DNA from 4 places in the Bacillus pumilus genome. Region 2 is predicted to be linked to each of the others. Evidence: riboswitches for the same ligand, from Rfam matches in the RefSeq annotation. Region 2 holds a riboswitch; each other region holds the start of a gene.
The links. Region 2 has a riboswitch for S-adenosylmethionine ahead of metK (methionine adenosyltransferase). Riboswitches for the same ligand answer to the same signal wherever they lie in the genome.
Positions count from the first base shown of each region.

Region 1: linked by a shared signal. The riboswitch ahead of mtnW (2,3-diketo-5-methylthiopentyl-1-phosphate enolase) and the one ahead of metK (methionine adenosyltransferase) in region 2 are both predicted to bind S-adenosylmethionine.
Region 3: linked by a shared signal. The riboswitch ahead of CKW02_RS16185 (methionine ABC transporter ATP-binding protein) and the one ahead of metK (methionine adenosyltransferase) in region 2 are both predicted to bind S-adenosylmethionine.
Region 4: linked by a shared signal. The riboswitch ahead of CKW02_RS19200 (5-methyltetrahydropteroyltriglutamate--homocysteine S-methyltransferase) and the one ahead of metK (methionine adenosyltransferase) in region 2 are both predicted to bind S-adenosylmethionine.

Region 1 covers NZ_LT906438.1:1,318,020-1,321,121, forward strand. Annotated here, with positions in the region: SAM riboswitch class I at 47-205, opposite strand; gene CKW02_RS06610 (pyridoxal phosphate-dependent aminotransferase) at 371-1,561, shown strand; SAM riboswitch class I at 1,606-1,707, shown strand; gene mtnW (2,3-diketo-5-methylthiopentyl-1-phosphate enolase) at 1,810-3,030, shown strand; gene CKW02_RS06620 (2-hydroxy-3-keto-5-methylthiopentenyl-1-phosphate phosphatase) at 3,031-3,102, shown strand, end outside.
Region 2 covers NZ_LT906438.1:2,734,544-2,737,645, reverse strand. Annotated here, with positions in the region: gene pckA (phosphoenolpyruvate carboxykinase (ATP)) at 1-1,270, opposite strand, end outside; SAM riboswitch class I at 1,498-1,631, shown strand; gene metK (methionine adenosyltransferase) at 1,827-3,029, shown strand.
Region 3 covers NZ_LT906438.1:3,073,860-3,076,961, reverse strand. Annotated here, with positions in the region: gene CKW02_RS16205 (YusG family protein) at 22-258, shown strand; gene CKW02_RS16200 (toprim domain-containing protein) at 387-731, shown strand; gene CKW02_RS16195 (thioredoxin family protein) at 744-1,046, shown strand; gene CKW02_RS16190 (SCP2 sterol-binding domain-containing protein) at 1,167-1,508, shown strand; SAM riboswitch class I at 1,611-1,719, shown strand; gene CKW02_RS16185 (methionine ABC transporter ATP-binding protein) at 1,875-2,900, shown strand; gene CKW02_RS16180 (methionine ABC transporter permease) at 2,893-3,102, shown strand, end outside.
Region 4 covers NZ_LT906438.1:3,667,303-3,670,404, forward strand. Annotated here, with positions in the region: gene CKW02_RS19195 (gluconate:H+ symporter) at 1-996, shown strand, start outside; SAM riboswitch class I at 1,077-1,189, shown strand; gene CKW02_RS19200 (5-methyltetrahydropteroyltriglutamate--homocysteine S-methyltransferase) at 1,277-2,401, shown strand; gene CKW02_RS19205 (aryl-phospho-beta-d-glucosidase) at 2,456-3,102, opposite strand, start outside.

The sequences.
Region 1 (3,102 bases), 1.4 Mb from region 2:
TTTCTCCTGAGAGAAAGAGGCTTGATGGCGTGTATGCTCAAAGCCTCTCTTATCTCTCAGCACATACGTCTGATGGAATTAGCACCGTGCCCTATAAGACAATTGTCTTGGCGCTTACTTGCTGCGCCCCACTTCACAGTGGTATTAACGGTCGGTTGCTGTTGGGGTCAAAAGGCCAAATCCCTCGCCCAACTCTCGATAAGAGAAATCAATATGTCATTGTCTCGTGTCTGTTTGCATTTCTTAATTCAAGATATTATCAGAGCTGCGCTTCACATGTCAATCCTTTTTCAAAATTGCTTTACAATTCGTAAAACAATCCATTACAGTATTTGTATTGCTACGTAACTTGAATAGAAGGTGAAGAAAAATGGAATTCCAGCAATCAGATGTATTGAAACAATTACCGACACAATTTTTTGCATCCCTTGTCCAAAAGGTCCAGAAAAAGGTGCAGGAAGGCGCAGATATTATTAATTTAGGGCAGGGAAATCCTGACCAGCCAACTCCCGCGCACATTGTAAAAGCCATGCAGGAAGCGGTATTAAAACCTGAAAATCATCAATACTCGTCATTCCGCGGAACAGCGAAATTAAAAAAGGCTGCCGCTGCCTTTTATGAAAGAGAATATGGTGTCACGCTTGATCCGATGACGGAAATTGCGATTTTATTTGGCGGGAAAGCAGGGCTTGTTGAGCTGCCGCAATGCCTGCTGAATCCGGGTGATACGCTCCTTGTTCCAGACCCAGGTTATCCTGATTATTGGTCAGGTGCTGTGCTTGCTGGAGCTCAGATGGTGACGATGCCGCTTCTTGAACAAAATGATTTTTTACCTGACTATGACAGGTTGCCTGAGGATGTTAAGGAAAAAGCAAAGTTGATGTATTTAAATTATCCCAACAATCCGACAGGTGCCACGGCAAGCCGTTCATTTTTTGAAGAAACCGTTACATTCGCAAAAGATCACAAGCTCTGTGTTGTCCATGATTTTGCCTATGGCGGCATTGGGTTTGATGGGGAAAAGCCAATCAGCTTTTTGCAAACAGATGGAGCGAAAGAGACAGGAATTGAAATATACACATTGTCTAAAACGTATAATATGGCCGGCTGGAGAGTAGGTTTTGCAGCAGGAAATCCGTCTGTTATTGAAGCGATTGAGCTATATCAGGATCACCTGTTTGTTTCACTGTTCAAAGCCACTCAAGATGCGGCAGCGGAAGCTTTGTTAAGCGACCAAACGTGCGTACAGGTGCAAAATGATCGATATGAGAATCGGCGAAATGTGTGGATTGCTGCCTGCAAGGAGATTGGCTGGGAGGTCACTGCACCAAAGGGGTCGTTTTTTGCTTGGCTAAAGGTGCCAGAAGGATATTCATCTGAATCTTTTGCTGGCGTATTATTAGAGAAAGCACATGTGGTTGTGGCGCCGGGGAATGGGTTTGGTACTCACGGTGAAGGATACGTGAGAGTAGGACTTTTAACAAATGAGGAGCGGTTAAAAGAAGCCGCTCGGCGAATCGATTCCTTGAATCTGTTTGAAAATAAGCCATTGACAACATGAATAAACGGTGCGATAATTCAGACAATATTTAAGAAAATTGAATATTCTTATCAAGAGTAGGCAGAGGGACTAGCCCAATGAAGCCCGGCAACCGACTTCCATGAAGCACGGTGCTAATTCTTGCAGCAAGCGCTGAGAGATAAGATTCGGATGAATGACACGAAACAACCTCTTTAAGGCGCTGATAAAGCACTTGGAGAGGTTTTTTTATTGACCATATGCATGACGCAATCGAAAGGGGATTCCTAGTGAGTGAATTACTGGCAACATACGTATTAACACATCGAGAGGATGAACAAGTAAACCGAAAAGCGGAGCAGATCGCGCTTGGTTTAACAGTTGGATCATGGACGGATTTGCCGCAGCTCAAAAAAGAGCAGCTTCAAAAGCATAAAGGCCGGGTGGAAAAGGTATCAGAAAAGTTTGCTCCAGCCGAAAATGGCCTATATCAATCTGAGGTGACCATTGCTTATCCTGAGGCTAACTTTTCAGCGGATATTCCGGCCGTTTTGACGACGATCTTTGGAAAGCTTTCACTAGATGGAAAAGTGAAGCTAATCGACATTCAATTCTCGGATCGATTGAAAAGAAGTCTGCCAGGACCGGTATTTGGAATTGGTGGCATACGAAAAAAAGTAGGCGTGTTTGATCGACCTTTGTTGATGAGTATTTTTAAAGGTGTCATTGGCCGTGATATGGCAGATTTAAAAGAACAGCTCCGTTTACAAGCATTAGGCGGCGTTGACTTTATCAAAGACGATGAAATTTTATTTGAGAGCCCACTAGCCCCTTTTGAAGAACGAATCAAAGAAGGAAAAAAGATATTAAAAGAAACATATGAAGAGACAGGGCACCGAACGCTATATGCCGTTAATTTAACAGGCAGAACCTTTGAACTAAAGGATCGAGCAAGAAAGGCAGCTGAGCTTGGAGCAGATGCACTCTTATTCAATGTTTTTGCCTACGGGTTAGATGTCATGCAAAGCTTAGCTGAGGATCCAGATATTCGATTGCCTATTATGGCCCATCCCGCAGTAAGCGGCGCTTTGACAACATCGCACGAATATGGATTCTCCCATTCACTTCTTTTAGGTAAATTAAATCGATATGCAGGCGCTGATTTGAGTCTTTTTCCCTCACCGTATGGGTCGGTCGCACTTCCGAAAAAAGATGCCTTTGGAATCTATGAAGCTTGTGTAAAAGAGGATTCGGTTCAAAAAACGTTCCCTGTTCCGTCAGCAGGCATTCATCCTGGAATGGTTCCAGTTTTGATGAAAGATTTTGGACTCGATCATGTGATAAATGCTGGTGGAGGAATTCACGGACATCCGCGTGGAGCCATCGGCGGAGGGAAAGCATTTCGATCGATCATTGATGCGGTGATACATGGAGAGTCGATCCAAGAGAAGGCAGCTTCTTGCCAAGACTTAAAAGCAGCACTTGAACTATGGGGAAGGGTAGCAGAATAAATGAAAAAACCAATTGTATGTTGTGATTTTGATGGAACCATTACGAAAAATGATAATATCATTCGCATCATG
Region 2 (3,102 bases):
CAAGGAATACTTTTGCGCCGTGCTCATCAATTTTCTTGCCAAGCATTTCAGCATAGACGTGAGCTGGAAGCGGCAAGAATGGTGAACCGAAGCAAGTAGAGAATGTCGTTTCTGGTGATGTGACACCGCGCTCAGTTCCTGCTAATTTACTTGTGTAACCGCTCAAGAAATGGTACATCGCCTGTTCTTTTGTTAAACGGCTGATTGGAGGTAAAACGCCAAATGCATCAGCTGTTAAGAAGACAATGGCAGATGGGTGTCCTGCGATACTTGGCGTCACGATGTTATCAATCATTTCGATTGGGTAAGCAGCGCGTGTGTTTTCAGTAAAGAACGTGTCATCATAATCCGCTTCACGTGTTTCTTCATCAAGCACAACATTTTCAAGAACTGATCCGAAGCTGATGGCTTTGTAGATTTGCGGTTCTTTTTCTTCGCTTAAGTTCACACATTTCGCATAGCATCCGCCCTCAATATTGAAGACTCCTGAGCCAGACCAGCCGTGTTCATCGTCACCGATCAGCTTGCGGCTTGCGCTTGCAGAAAGCGTCGTTTTCCCAGTACCTGAAAGGCCGAAAAATAGTGCGACATCGCCTTCTTGACCGACGTTTGCTGAGCAGTGCATGGATAAAATATCTTGCTCAGGAAGCAGGTAGTTCATGACAGAGAAGATGGACTTTTTCATCTCTCCTGCATACTCTGTTCCACCGATCAGAATGGTACGTTTTTCAAAAGAAACGATAATAAACGTTTCAGAGTTTGTGCCATCTGTTTCAGGATCTGCTTTAAAATGCGGTGCAGATAAGATGGTGAACGGTTTTTCGTTTGAAGAAGGTGTTGATCCGTCAGGTCTGATGAATAGCTGCTTTGCAAAGAGATTGTGCCATGCAAATTCGTTTACCACTGTAATTGGCATACGGTATCTTTCATCTGCACCGGCAAATCCTTCAAAGACGAATAGTTCATCACGTTCTTTTAAGTATGACACAACCTTTGTATATAAACGGTCAAATGCTTCTTTAGAAATCGGCTGGTTGACTTGACCCCAATCAATTTTATGTTCAGAGCTTTCTTCTTTCACGATAAATTTATCTTTAGGCGAACGTCCTGTGTAGGCACCCGTTGTAGCACGGACAGCTCCTGTTGATGTTAAAACGCCTTCATCACGTGCCAAAATCTTTTCAACAAGTTTCGGAACAGATAAATTTTGGTGCGTATTTTCTAATGAGAGCAATGACTGCAAATCTTCTTTTAAATCCACTGAGTTCATAAAAAAACCCTTCCTTTACCGTTGAATTTGTTTTGTTTCGATTAGTATAACACATTCGTAATAATAGTCTATACTATTTAAATATTTTTGTGTGTGTTTTTTCATTTCTGCTATGAAAATATGCTTTTTGGTGATGCTAATAACGTGGTGAAAAAAAGGGAAGATAATTCTGATGAAGCATTGACATGATGCAAGTATTTAAGATAAGATATCTTATTGAACGGATACTCTTATCCCGAGTTGGTGGAGGGACAGGCCCGATGAAGCCCAGCAACCGGTTTCTTATGAAAAGGCATGAATATGCTGAGAAACCAAGGTGCTAACCTGATGCAAGGTACAAGAACACCTTGAGCGATAAGAGTGAAAGGCATGCGATCTCAGACCCTTTCCTCGCAATGAAGGAAATGGTTTTTTTATTTTTGGGATATCATATGAACAAATTGCCAATAACATCTCTAATAGAAACGTTTTCAAATATAAGAGGGAACGAGTTCCGTATCATATTGGAGACCTCATCTTGGGATGATGTGGTCTTGTACAGGAGGAAATAGCCATTATGAGTCAAAATCGTCGTTTATTTACTTCAGAATCAGTGACGGAAGGACATCCGGATAAAATCTGTGATCAAATTTCAGACAGCATTTTGGATGAAATTTTAAAGAAAGATCCAAATGCACGTGTTGCCTGTGAAACTTCTGTTACAACGGGTCTCGTATTAGTAAGCGGAGAAATTACAACGTCTACTTATGTCGATATTCCAAAGACGGTGCGTGACACGATTAAGGAAATTGGCTACACGCGTGCGAAATATGGTTTTGATGCGGAAACATGTGCAGTGCTCACATCTATTGATGAACAGTCTGCTGATATTGCGCAAGGTGTAGACAAAGCGCTTGAAGCACGTGAAGGCACAATGACTGAAGAAGAACTTGATGCGATTGGTGCAGGTGACCAAGGATTGATGTTTGGTTTTGCCAACAACGAAACCGAAGAACTGATGCCGCTGCCGATTTCACTAGCGCATAAATTATCTCTCCGTTTAACTGAAGTACGCAAGGATCAAACACTTGCTTATCTACGTCCAGATGGAAAAACACAAGTAACAGTAGAATATGATGACCAAAATAAACCTGTTCGTATTGATACAGTGGTTATTTCAACGCAGCATGCACCAGAAGTGACGCTTGAACAAATTCAAAGCGACTTAAAAGAGCATGTCATCAGCCCTGTCGTTCCAAGTGAACTGATTGATGAACAGACAAAATACTTTATTAACCCAACTGGCCGATTCGTGATCGGTGGACCTCAAGGGGATGCTGGTTTAACTGGACGTAAAATCATCGTTGATACGTATGGCGGATACGCTCGTCATGGCGGCGGTGCTTTCTCTGGGAAGGACGCAACAAAGGTTGACCGTTCAGCGGCATACGCTGCTCGTTACGTAGCGAAAAACATTGTAGCTGCCGGCCTTGCAGATTCTTGTGAAGTACAACTTGCTTATGCAATTGGTGTTGCACAGCCTGTATCGATTTCAATTGATACTTTCGGAACAGGGAAAGCTTCTGAAGAAAAATTAATTGAAGTGGTTCGTGCGAACTTCGATCTTCGTCCAGCTGGCATTATTAAAATGCTTGACCTGCGTCGTCCGATCTACAAACAAACAGCTGCATACGGACATTTCGGCCGTCATGATTTAGATCTTCCGTGGGAAAAAACGGATAAAGCCGATACACTTCGCAAGGAAGCATTAGGACAATAACAACATATAAAACCGCTTATTTTAAGCGGTTTTCCTTTTGATTAAAAAAAAATTCTACAATAAGCGAAAAAAT
Region 3 (3,102 bases), 340 kb from region 2:
CTTTATGGGGGGGTGTCCAATTTGTCTTTTCAAAAAGAACATGTGGATATAACAGATCATGTCACTGGACGATTCAAAGAAAGCGGCATGGTGCTGTATCATCAAAATGAAGAGATTGGCACGATGATTAGTGAAAACCAATATGAGTTAAAATCAGGTTATTCCTATGAGCAAAATCGTTTTTATCGTCTGACGGATACATTGACCCACGGAACAGAAAAATATGTAGACTGTGATGATGAAAATGGCTGGTGCTAATCACAGATGAGGCTGCAGTGAGCATAAGCTGCAGTCTTTTTAGTGCAAGCGCCCAATCTTTACAACCTGAATGAAAAATTGTAATCTAAGGGAGAAGTGAACAACGTCAAAAGGGCCGGGTGATCGTGATGAATGTAGAGGTAGAAAAGGTCATCATTGTAGAAGGTAAAACAGACAAACAAAAGCTAAAAGAAGTCATAAGTGAACCTGTTACCATCATTTGCACCAATGGCACGATCAGTACATCGAAGCTGGATCAGCTCGTAGACGAATTATTGGGGAAAGACGTTTACATATTAGCAGACAGTGACGATGCAGGCGACAAACTGCGGAAGCAATTTCGAAAAGAATTCCCTGAAGCATTTCATCTTTTTGTCGACAGAACGTACCGCGAAGTGGCCGCTTCACCGTCAGCCCACATTGCATCTATCCTATTAGCTGCAAACATTGATGTTCATTCGAAATATTTATGAGGGTGGACGTATATGAAAGAGATTGAAGAACACGAATTCAAGGAGATAAAGGACGATTTATTTCTTTTATACTTATATACACCGTTTTGCGGAACATGTCAGCTGGCAAAGAAAATGCTGGCTGTCGTAGACACCATGCAGCCGGATGTACCTTTTTATGAAAATAACTTAAACTACTCACCAGGCTTTGCGAAGGCTTTTGAGATCGAAAGCGTTCCTTGCTTTCTACTGTTTAAAAAAGGTGAGCTGGTGCAAAAAGGCTATGCCTTTCACTCCGTACCATATCTTCATGAAATGATTGAAACCGCTAAATAAAGCGGTTTTTTGTCATATTTCAAGCAATTCATCTGAAAATTTGTCGAGTTATTTATAAAGGACAAGCGAATGTTTGTAGAGAAATGTTATGTATAACCAAATGACAGGGAGGTTATACATGTGGAAAAAGTGAAAACCCATGGAAACACAGGGCAGCGATTATTGCTAAAACCGCTGCTCTCATCATCATCCTTGAAGATTACATTTGAGGCGGAAACTGACTCTTGTACATTGATTGTGGATGAGCGTGGTGAAGTGAAGAAACTACCTGCAATTGAGTTATCGGATCTCATCTTTTATGGTGAGAGAAAAGAAATACTTCAATTATTAGATGGAGATATGTCCTTACAGCAGTTAATTAGCAGGGGACAAGTGAAAGTAAAAGGGTCATTCCGTGCGCTCCTAAGACTAGAGGCGGTACTTTGGCTGACGAACGGTTTTTTTCGAAAAATGATAACTTAGTCGTTTACTTGGAAATTAGCGATTTACAGCGTTGACATATCTCGGGTGGCATGATATTCTACGTTAGTAAAAACATGAACATCACATAAAACAACATATTTTCTCTTATTAAGAGAGGTGGAGGGACGTGCCCTATGAAACCCGGCAACCGTCAGCATAGCTGAAATTGGTGCCAATTCACTCAAAGTCGCAACGCTTTGAAAGATGAGAGAAAGGCGTATTTGAAATAAAAGGCCTTTCTGCTTGCGTTGCAGTTAGGTCTTTTTTACTGATCTGGCAACAGGCTAGAGTCATGACAGCACGAAGAATAAATGAACGTATGTGATGGCAACCTATAGATTCAGCAAGAAAGCAGGTGAGCAGACTGTGATCCATTTACAGAATGTATCAAAAACGTACTACTCAAAAAGTGGAAATGTTGACGCAGTAAAAGACGTCAACTTAGATATTGATAAAGGTGAAATATTCGGAATTATCGGGTATAGCGGTGCCGGAAAAAGCTCGCTTATTCGCCTATTAAACGGTCTGGAGCTGCCAACAGAAGGAATTGTTGAAGTGGCAGGCAACCGGATCAATGAAGTATCGAATGCGAAACTTCGGAAAGCAAGACAAGAAATCAGCATGATTTTCCAGCACTTTAACCTACTTTGGTCAAGAACAGTGAGACAAAATATTATGTTCCCGCTTGAGATCGCAGGTGTACCTACATCGAAACGGAGAGAGCGTGCGAATGAACTGATTAAATTAGTCGGTTTAGAAGGAAAAGAAAATGCGTATCCGTCTCAGCTTAGCGGCGGACAAAAGCAGCGTGTGGGGATTGCGAGAGCATTAGCAAATGATCCAAAGGTTCTTCTTTGTGACGAAGCAACATCAGCGCTTGATCCGCAAACAACGGATTCTATCCTTGATCTTTTAGCGGATATCAATAAACGTTTAGGGCTGACAATTGTGCTCATCACACACGAAATGCACGTCATTCGCAAAATTTGTCATCGCGTCGCGGTCATGGAAAATGGACGCATTGTCGAAGAAGGCGAAGTATTACGCGTCTTCAGACAGCCGAAGGAAGAGATGACGAAGCGATTTGTACAGCAGCTTGCTGAACCAGAGGAAGCGAAAGAAACAATCGAACACGTCTTAGAGCGAGTAAAAGAAGGTCAGGTCGTACGGTTGTCCTTTATTGGCGATTCTGCCGAGCAACCGCTCATCACTGAAATCATTCGATCCTTCAAGGTCGATGTAAACATCCTTCAAGGAAAGATTTCTCAAACGCAGGAAGGCGCGTTTGGAACACTCTTTATCCATATTAATGGAGAAGAGACCGAGGTTGAAAAAGCCATCGCCTATATCCAAAGTAAACAGGTTGAAATTGAGGTGATGACACATGTTTGAGAAATGGTTTCCGAACGTTGACCTAGATGTGATTTGGAATGCAACGGGTGAAACGGTGTACATGACACTCATTTCATTGGCATTTGCTTTTGCAATCGGGATTATCCTAGGACTCCTGCTCTTCCTTACAGGAAAAGGCGGTCTTTGGGAAAATAAACCGATCAATGCTGTCATCGGTGCAGTCGTCAACATTTTCAGATCG
Region 4 (3,102 bases), 930 kb from region 2:
GGAATTGCTCTATTTTATGAAACCGGATTCATTATCTTAATTCCACTAGTCTTTACGATCGCACAAGCTGCAAGACTACCTGTGCTTTATGTGGGTATGCCGCTCGTCGCTGCACTCATCACCACACATGGCTTCCTCCCTCCTCACCCAGGGCCGACTGCCATTGCAAATGTATTTCAAGCAAACATGGGACAAACCTTATTAGTTGGGATTATTTTAGCGATTCCTGCTGTTTTAATAGGCGGACTTCTCTTTACGAAACTATTTAAAAAAGATCAGTTGCACGCACATATTCCAAAGAACTTATTTAATCCAAAGGAATTTACAGAAGAAGAAATGCCAAGCTTCGGCATTAGCATTTTCACCGCTGTTTTGCCTGTATTGCTCATGACATTCAGAGCAGTTTTAGAAATTTTCTTCCCGTCCTCCCCATTACTGCCAACCGCTGAGTTTTTAGGTGAACCGGCGATTGCACTGTTAATCTCCGTGCTCCTTGCTATCTACACGTTTGGACTTGGCAGAGGCAAGAGCATGCAGGATGTGATGAAATCGATCACAGATTCTATCGGTTCTATTGCCATGATTTTATTAATTATTGCAGGTGGCGGCGCCTTTAAACAGGTGCTCATTGATAGCGGGGTTGATCAATACATTGCAGGAATCATGCAAGGAAGCACGCTTTCTCCACTGCTTCTCACATGGCTGATTGCTGCGGTCCTTCGTGTATCTTTAGGATCAGCCACCGTCGCCGGTCTCACAGCGGCTGGCATTTCTGCTCCTTTGATTGGATTGACAGGTGTGAGCCCAGAATTAATGGTGATCGCAACAGGTGCCGGCAGTATTACGTTCTCTCACGTGAATGATGCGGGTTTCTGGATTTACAAAGAATACTTTAACCTGTCCATGGCCCAAACCTTTAAAACGTGGACATTGATGGTGACCGTTCTTTCACTTGTCGGACTAGCGGGTGTTCTCGTCGCTGATTTGTTCATGTAGAAAATTAACTGTAAAAACCATTGACTTTCTCTCGGAAAAGTTGAATAATTATGTTTATTAAGAAAATTGAATCAAAGGTAACCTTATTAAGAGTGGTGGAGGGACTGGCCCTGTGAAACCCGGCAACCGCTGTTCCTCGGAACAGAATGGTGCTAATTCCTTAAGCAAGCAGATGCTTGTTTGAAGATAAGGCAGAGTTCTCTCAGTATATGATGCTCTTCCTTATCCAAGGAAGAGCTTTTTTATTTGATTTTTAACCTTTAGAAAGAAGGGATTCAGCATGACACAAGTACAAACCATTGGAAAGAAAACAACGAAACCGCCATTTCGCGCAGATCAAGTAGGCAGTTTACTTCGTTCAGAACGTATCAAGGAAGCACGCAAGCAAAAAGCAGACGGCACACTGACAGCAGAGCAGCTCCGACAAATTGAAAATGAAGAAATCACTCGTATTGTTGAGAAGCAAAAGGAAATTGGATTAGAGGTTGTCACAGATGGCGAATTCAGACGTGCTTGGTGGCATTTTGACTTTCTTGAGGGGCTCGATGGGGTCGAAGGATTTGAAGCGGATCAAGGTATTCAATTCCACAATACGACGACAAAAGCACGGGGCATCAAAGTAACGGGCAAAATTGATTTTACAGATCATCCAATGCTGGAGGATTATCGATTCCTTCACAGCATCGCTGGGGATCATACGGCTAAAATGACGATTCCAAGTCCGAATATGCTCTTTTTCCGTGGAAAGCTTGAAGAAGGAGTATACGACAGCCTAGAGGCATTCCACCATGATGTGGCACAGGCGTATAAGAAGGCCATCCGTGCTTTTTATGATGCAGGCTGCCGCTACTTGCAGCTGGATGATACAGCATGGGCCGTGTTCTTTTCTGAAAAAGGGCATGAACAAATCAAAGCCTTTGGCCGAGAAGAAGATGAACTGCGTGAGTCATTTGCGAAAACAATCAATGAAGCAGTTGCCGATCGTCCAGAGGATTTGGTGATCACTATGCACATTTGCCGTGGTAACTTTAAATCGACGTGGGCAGCTGAAGGCGGTTATGAAGCAGCGGCAGAAACGATTTTTGACGGCTTAGATCTGGATGGTCTCTTTTTAGAATTCGACGACGATCGTTCTGGCGGTTTTGAACCCCTTCGCTATGTGAAGAACCCAAACCTCCAAATCGTACTAGGGCTTGTCACTTCAAAATATGGTGAGCTTGAGCCTGCTGAACAGATTAAAAAACGAATCAAGGAAGCAGCTCAATACGTTGACATTAACCAGATTTGCTTGAGTCCGCAATGCGGGTTCGCCTCAACGGAGGAAGGCAATTTGTTAACAGAAGAGCAGCAATGGGAAAAGCTTCGTCATGTGATTGAGATTGCAGATCAAGTGTGGACTTCATAGTCCCCTTGACGAAAAAAAGACAAACCGCAGTATGAACGGTTTGTCTTTTTTCTTTTATGCATCTAAATGATTACCATTTGTCGCAATCACTTGTTTATACCAATCGAAGCTTTTCTTTTTCTTTCTATCTAATGTACCTTTTCCTTCGTTATCACGGTCGACATAAATGAAGCCGTAGCGTTTTTTCATTTCAGCTGTTGATGCGCTGACAAGGTCAATTGGGCCCCAGCTTGTATAACCCATCAAGTCTACTCCGTCTGCAATGGCTTCTCTCGCCTCTAGCAAATGGCTTCTGAGGTAATCAATTCGGTAATCGTCTTGAATGGAACCGTCTTCTTCTACTTGATCGACAGCTCCCAATCCATTTTCTACGATAAACAATGGTTTTTGGTAGCGGTCATATAGTTGGTTTAGTGTTGTACGAAGTCCTTTTGGATCAATTTGCCAGCCCCAATCACTTGCTTCTAGATAAGGGTTTTTCACGCCTTCAAATAGGTTACCACCAGTCACTTGTCCAAGAATCTCTGGATCTGTACTTGTCACAAAGCTCATGTAATAGCTGAAGCCAATATAGTCCACTGTATGGTTTCTTAGGATGTCTTCATCACCATCTTGGATCTCAATATGAATTCCATTTTCGCGGAAGTATCGTTTCATGTAACCTGGGTAGTAGCCTCTTGCCTGTACATCTGAGAAGAACA